Regions from separate parts of the Mesorhizobium sp. M8A.F.Ca.ET.161.01.1.1 genome, predicted to be linked through region 2. Evidence: riboswitches for the same ligand, from Rfam matches in the RefSeq annotation. Region 2 holds a riboswitch; the other holds the start of a gene.
What was found. A riboswitch is a leader RNA that binds a small molecule or an ion and turns the genes downstream of it on or off. The one in region 2 is predicted to bind cobalamin.
Positions count from the first base shown of each region.

Region 1: linked by a shared signal. The riboswitch ahead of EN804_RS13615 (DUF1636 family protein) and the one ahead of EN804_RS26935 (aromatic ring-hydroxylating dioxygenase subunit alpha) in region 2 are both predicted to bind cobalamin.

Region 1 covers NZ_SRTD01000004.1:416,166-419,753, forward strand. Annotated here, with positions in the region: gene EN804_RS13605 (helix-turn-helix domain-containing GNAT family N-acetyltransferase) at 1-151, shown strand, start outside; gene EN804_RS13610 (AraC family transcriptional regulator) at 160-993, opposite strand; cobalamin riboswitch at 1,203-1,412, shown strand; gene EN804_RS13615 (DUF1636 family protein) at 1,538-1,915, shown strand; gene EN804_RS13620 (ABC transporter ATP-binding protein) at 1,912-2,700, shown strand; gene EN804_RS13625 (ABC transporter substrate-binding protein) at 2,747-3,588, shown strand, end outside.
Region 2 covers NZ_SRTD01000014.1:102,455-106,042, forward strand. Annotated here, with positions in the region: gene EN804_RS26930 (hybrid-cluster NAD(P)-dependent oxidoreductase) at 1-737, opposite strand, end outside; gene EN804_RS26935 (aromatic ring-hydroxylating dioxygenase subunit alpha) at 815-2,062, opposite strand; cobalamin riboswitch at 2,177-2,379, opposite strand; gene EN804_RS26940 (DUF680 domain-containing protein) at 2,874-3,074, shown strand; gene EN804_RS26945 (DUF680 domain-containing protein) at 3,148-3,354, shown strand; gene EN804_RS26950 (DUF680 domain-containing protein) at 3,419-3,588, shown strand, end outside.

The DNA of each region.
Region 1 (3,588 bases), on a different contig from region 2:
GGGGTACAAGACGCTGACTTTGTGGACCAACGACATTCTGACCGCGGCCCGGCACATCTACCAGGCGGCCGGTTTCAAGCTGACCGAGGAAGAGCCTCACCATTCCTTCGGCAAGGATCTGGTTGGCCAGAACTGGGATCTGGAGCTGTAGCGGCGCCTCTATGCCTTGACCGGCACCCAGATCTCCAGCCCGCCATTACCGGTGCGGGCATCGAATTCGGGCCCATAGCGCTCGAATTCCGGCACGTCGGCGATTTCATGGCCGGAGGCCGGGAGCCAGCTGTTCCAGATCGTGTTGATCGTGCGCCGGATGGTCGAGATGTGCTCGCGATGCGTGAAAACGGCGTATTTCCGCGCCGGCACATGCACCCGGTAGAATTCCTTCGGCAGGTCGGAGAAGTCCGACACCTCGACGCCGACGACATAGTCGAAATTGCCGGCATCGTCGCCATTGAGGCAGACACCGTAGAAAACGCCTGGGACTTCGCCGGGGATGTTGCCGATATAAGGGCTGAAACGCTGCCACTGCATCGGAATGCCGGCGCTCGATTCGCAGCTGTAGCGCTCGCCGAAGCCGGCGATGAGGAAGGGTCGGCTGGTCTCGAAGCGCGGTGGTTCAAGGCTGGTGAGCAGGGTATGGTCCATCAAGATAGGCTCCACGAGATCGAGTGTCTTGGTCGAACCTTGCGCGCGCACCAGTTCCGGCGTGGTGCCGAACTGGTCGCGGAAGGCACGGGTGAAAGCCTCATGCGAGTTGTAGCCGGCGTCGAGCGCGACGCACAGTATGTCGGGCGCGCCGCCGGCGAGCCTGCGCGCCGCCTCGGTCAGCCGGCGCGAGCGCATGTAACCCATGACGGAACGGCCGGTGGCGGCGCCGAAGGCGCGCGTCACATGAAAGCGCGACACGCCGCTGCTGTGGGCGACGTCGTCGAGCGTAACAGCCTCCGGCAGGTGGCTCTCGACAAACCATAGCGCTTTCTCGGTCGGGTTCATGTGCTCCTCGCATGTGGCGTCTTCACTCTGGCGCCTCGTTGCCCGGCCAGTTTGATCGAAATTGCGCATGGCGCAAAATCGAAAACGGCAACGCTGACAGGCGTGGACGCAAAGTCCGTCCGCGCCCATGCCGACGGCAGGCTTGCTCTCGTATGAGTTCTGTTATAACAAAACGAGGCAATCGCCTTGCCTCGAAATCGCTCGCGGCATAGGCTGCGACTCGTGATGGTCCCCGAGCCGAAAGGCGAGGGGTGAAAAGGGAACGCGGTGAGACCCGGTTTTTGGGTCGAGGCCGCGGCTGCCCCCGCAACTGTAAGCGGCGAGCAAGATCCGGAACGCCACTGGCCGGCAAGGCTGGGAAGGCAGGATTGCGCAGAGACCCGTGAGCCAGGAGACCTGCCATCACTGAGTTGACCGGACGGGGTGTGCCGGGAGGAGACGTGGACATCGGTCTTGTCGGCCGGTCGACCAACATTCTTCCGTCGCCAGTTTTGAAAGTGACGTGAAGTTGGACGGCGCAATCGATCGTATTCAGCCCAGCCCCATGCACCAGATCATCGTGTGCACCCTTTGCCGCGACGTGCCGACCGGCGTCAGGTCGGGCGAAGGTTTGTGCGCCGAGTTGCGCTCCCGCCTCTCGGCCCAGCCTGACGTGGCGCATGGTTTCACGGTCGAGGGCGTGGCTTGCATGGCGGGTTGCGCGCGTCCCCTGACGGTGGCTTTCCAGGCACCAGGCAAGGCCGCCTATCTCTTCGGGTCGATCGACGCGCAGGCCGACGCCGCCGACCTCGTGCGATTTGCCCGGCTCTACGCTTCGCTTGCCGACGGCTGGTGCAATTCCGGACAACGTCCGCCGCGCCTGGCCGGCAAGACGCTTGCCCGCATTCCGGGGGCGGGCAAGCTGGCGGAAGGCAGTCGATGACAACGCCGCTTCTCGATGCGTGCGACCTGGGCGCGATAGCGAATGGCCGGCATCTGGTCCATGCGGTCAGCCTGTCGGTGACATCAGGCGACCGCCTTGCCATCATTGGCCCCAACGGCGCCGGCAAGACCACGTTGCTGCGCATGTTGTCCGGCATGCTCAGGCCGAGCTTCGGAGAGGTGAAGCTTGGCGGGCGGCGCCTGGACAGGATTTCGCCCGCCGAGCGGGCCCTGCATATCGCCGTCGTGGGCCAGAGCGACCAACCGGATCCGCGTTTGGCGGTGATCGACTATGTCGAGCTTGGCCGCGTCCCGCATGCCGGCCTGAGGGGCCGGAGCGAGGAACGCGACATTGTGGTGGACGCGCTGCGCCGGACCGGCCTGTTGTCGTTGCTCGGCCGGAGCATCGGCTCGCTGTCTGGTGGCGAACGCCAGCGCGCCCAGCTTGCGCGTGCCATCGCGCAGGAGCCCAAGATCCTTTTTCTCGACGAACCGACCAACCACCTTGACCCGCGCGCCCGCGCGCAGCTGCTCGAACTGGTGGCCGGCTTCGGCATGACCGTTATCGCGGTGCTGCACGATCTGACCCTGGTGGCACCCTTCGCCACCAGGGTCGCGGTGATGAACGAAGCCCGGCTGCAGGCGCTGGCGCCGCCGCACGAGGCGTTGACGCAACAGCTGATCCGCGAGATTTTCGGCGTCGACGTGTTTCGCCTGCGCCATCCCACCGAGGATCGCGAACTGACGGTGTTCGACCTTCCGAACCGCGCCTCGCCGCCATCCTGATCAACGCCCCTCATCGTCCGACACGGTTCAACCAAGGAGCAAATCCGTGAAACGCCTTGCCTTCTCGCTCGCCCTCTCGCTGCTGGCCTCGACGGCCTTCGCCTTCCCCGTCACCGTCGACAGCTGCGGCAAGCCGCTGACCTTCGACGCTCCGCCGAAGCGCGCCGTCATCCATGATCTCAACATGGCCGAGATGGCCTTCGCGCTGAAGCTGCAGCCTTCGATCGTCGGCCTGACGGGCATCAGTGGATGGTACAAGGTCGGCCCCGAATTCAAGGCCGAACAGGGTGCCATTCCCGAACTGGCGCCGAAATATCCGACCCTGGAGAACCTCGTCGCCGTCGAGCCCGACTTCTTCTTCGCCGGCTGGTACTACGGCATGAAGCCCGGCGGCGACGTGACGCCCGACACGCTCGCTCCGCACGGCATCAAGACGCTGGTACTGACCGAAAGCTGCGTCCACCTCGACAAGAGCCGCCCGGCCGCCTCCATGGACCTGCTCTATGGCGACGTCGAAAAGCTGGGCAAGATCTTCGGCAAGGAGGCAGAAGCGGAACAGCTTGTTGCCGGCTGGAAGGCGCAACTCGCCGAGATCAGCGCCAAGGTCGGCAGCGCCAAGGTTGGCAGCGCGAAGGGAACACGCGTGTTCCTCTACGATTCCGGCGAGGACAAGCCGTTTACCGCGGGAAAATTCGCCATCCCCAGCGCCATGATCTCGGCGGCCGGCGGCGACAATATCATGGCCGACTTGGAAACGAGCTGGGGCAACACGGACTGGGAGACGGTGGCGGCGCGCAATCCGCAATTCCTCATCCTGCTCGATTATCAGGACGGCGGCGGCTACAGGAAACTGCTCGATTTCCTGAAGGCGCACCCGGCGATGAAGGA
Region 2 (3,588 bases):
ATGTCGAAGCCGGCGGCTTCGAGCATGCCGCGCACGGCGCGCATGAAGGGATCGGGCCCACAGCAGAAGATTTCGCGTTCGCGGAAATCGGGTGCCAGGAGCGGCAGCCGGATGGCGTCGATGCGGCCCATATGGCCGTACCAGCCCTCGCGGCTCGACCGCTCCTCGATCATGAAGCCGAGCGACAGGCCAGGCATGTGGCCCCCGAGCAGTTCGAGTTCCTTGCGGAAGATGATTTCTTCCGGGCGCCGCGCGCAGTTGACGAAACCGACATCGGTCCATGGCGCACAGTCGTTCAGCCAGCGCAGCATCGACATCATCGGCGTCACGCCGGAGCCGGCCGAGACGAACAGATATTTCGCCGCCGGATGGCTGTGCAGTGAAAAGTCGCCGCCCGGTCCATAGGCCTTGACGTGCGAGCCGGGCGCCAGGTGATCGAACATCCAGCGTGTGCCGATGCTGCCCGCCTGCGCCTTCACCGTCACCGCGATCGAGAACGGCCGCGACGGCGACGACGACAGCGTGTAGGTGCGCATCAGCGGCCCATCCGGCGTCGGCAGTTCCAGCGTCACGAACTGGCCCGGCTTGTAGCGGAACCAGGTCTGGTTGTCGGACCGGAAGGTGAAGGTCTTGACGTCGGGCGCCTCGTCGCTGACACCGGTCACTTCCAGCACCTGCAGCCTGTCGTTCCAGGGCGCCATCTGGTCGAGATGGCGATAGAGGCCAAGGTCGGTCATCGCATTCATCCCTGCATACCTTTCATTTTGCGGATGTCGTGATCCCAAAACCGCTGCACACTTTTGGGTGACATGCGCTAGGCGACGCTGCGCAGCGCCGGCCGCCCGCCTTCGGCCAGGCGCGGACCGATGAAGCGGGCATACCAGTCGACGAACTGGATGACGCCGCCTTCATGCAGCTCCGAATACGGGCCGGGTTCATAGGCCGGCGACAGGATACCGAAAGCGTTCTCCTCGACGATCCGGCGGTCCTGGTCGTTGGTCTCGGTCCAGACATGGGTGAGTTCGGCGAGATCGTAGTCGACACCCTCGACCGCGTCCTTGTGCACCAACCACTTCGTCGTCACTGCCGTTTCGGTGGCGCTGACCGGCAGCACGCGGAAGGTGACGGCATGATCAACGAGGATGTGGTTCCAGGTCGTCGGGTAGTGATAGTGCATCAGCGTGCCGATGCGGTCGGCCGAAACGCTGTCGGACAGGTCCTTCCTCACCGCCCGCTTGCCGGTCATCGTGTAGCTCTGGGCGTCGCGCAGCAGCGGCGCGCGGGTGGCGCGGTATTGCCCGGCCGGGTCGATGCGGAATTTGCTGGGCAGGCCAACAGCTTCGCACTTCGCCCAGTGCGCCAGCATCTCCGGATCGCTGTCGGCGCCTTGCACGCCGGTCACGGTCGGTGCTTCCGGGAAGGTCTTGCACAGTTCGGGATGATTGCCCGCGCAATGATAGCATTCGCGGTTGTTTTCCCAGACCAGCTTCCAATTGCCCTTCTCGATGATCGTGCTCTCGAAGGCGATCTTGGCCTCGCTCAGCCGGTGCGGCTTGAGATAGGGCTCGATCATCGCCCGCATCGGCGCGAAGTCGGCCGGCTCCTTGGCCAGGCAGATGAAGACATAGCCGGCGACGCTTTCGCAGGCGACCGGCTTCAGCCCGAACTGGCTCTTGTCGAACCCCTCGGCCATCTGGCGGGCGAACAGCAGGCGCCCGTCCAGCTCATAGGTCCACTGGTGATAGGGACAGACCAGTTTGGCGGCCATGCCCTTGTCGCTGTTGCAGACGCGGCTGCCGCGATGGCGGCAGGAATTGTGGAAGGCGTTGATCTTGCCCTGCTGATCGCGCACCAGCACGATAGGATAGTCGCCGATCTGCACGGTGATGAAGCTGCCCGGCTTGGGCAATTCGCAATCATGGCCGATGAACAGCCAGTCGCGATACCAGATCAGCTCCATGTCGAGCTTGAAGTAGTCCGGGTCGGTGTAAAAAGGCTGTTCCAGCGAAAAGCCTTGTCTGCGGCTGTTCAAGAGCCTCAGCATGTCGTTGCGCGCGTCCATGTCCTGTCCTCATTTTCAAGGACTGAACTGGTGGTGATTGAGGAAGGACTGGACGCAGATCGGCGCAAAGCCGGACAAACACCATCCGCCTCTTGACCGCCCACCGCGATCAGTCGAGTTCTAGCCATCTCGGGCTGGTTTCCGGGCTCTGGAGTCGTCCTTACGGACCATCGCGACACCTTCCCAGGCTTACGCCCAGTGGTCTCCCGTTGCGACTTGAACTCCACCACCGTTGCGGGGGCAGCGCCGGAATCTGACCGGCTTCCCAATTCTCCGCTCCGTCGTCACGCAGCGGCACCTGAGATGCCTGATCTAATCACGGCAGGGTTTGCGACATCGGCATGAAAGCGACATCGCATCCATGCGGCGCGACACGCATGCTGGAACGTCGTGACAGGGGTCGCATCATCAAATCGCCTTCTGTCGCCAGGCGCGCCGGCACCGTTTTTTCGACCCCTTTGCCGGGGGCGAAAAGGTTAACAGTTTCGAAAAGTGACTATTAGCAGATTCTAAAATCGAACCGAACGGTTCGTTTCTGTTGACGGTGCGTGCAGGACGGTGTGAACGCCGAGCCTCCGATACAGTTGGTGATCGGGGTGCCATTTTTAGCTAACTGATTGATATAACGACAGAAAATAACAGATGTGGAAATCACTGGCACAATTTCAAGTGGTAGAGTCATGGTCCACGCTGAACAACTTCGTGATTGGAAACAGCAGAGGTGCTCTCCCACATCGGGGCGGTCCGAACGACGCGATTTTAATCCCAAGACACGCCGCTAGACGGACGGAAAAATACTGGAGTACCCAAAATGAAAAAGATTGTTCTCACTGCCGCCGCCCTTCTGGCCATTTCCGGCAGCGCCTTCGCTGGTAGCGACCATTACGGTTCGAACGCCGCCACCCCCGCTGCCACTGTCGACAGCTCGTACACCGCTTCGACCAGCAAGTCGGAGCCGGCTGCTCAGACGCCTGCCCAGGGCGCCGACCACAATCTCTTCGGCAACAACTAACAGCCGATCCCCGGCTTGCGGCGGGGCGACCCTGCCGCGCGGGGTGGATGCCACAAATTCAGGAGTACCTAAAATGAACAAGATCCTCATTGCCGCCGCCGCCGTCTTGGCCCTCTCCGGCAGCGCCTTTGCCGGCAGCGACAACTACGGTTCGAGCGGTGCCAACCAGGCGGCTGTCACGTCGACCGACAACGCGAACACCGCGTCGATCGGCAAGTCGGCTCCGGCCACCGAGGCGCCTACCCGGCCGGGTAGCGATCGCAACCTCTTCGGCCGTTGACGCCTGTTGCGAGTGGCGGGCTCGCTCGCCACTCGTGGAATTCAAGACGTTAGGAGTATTGGAAATGAACAAGATCCTCATTGCTGCCGCCGCCGTTCTGGCCCTCTCCGGCAGCGCTTTCGCCGGCAGTGACAACTATGGCTCCAATGGCGCCAATCAGCCCACTGCATCGTCGACCGTCAATGTCGATACGTCGCATACGGGTTCGGTCCGCAACAGCGACTCACCCATCTA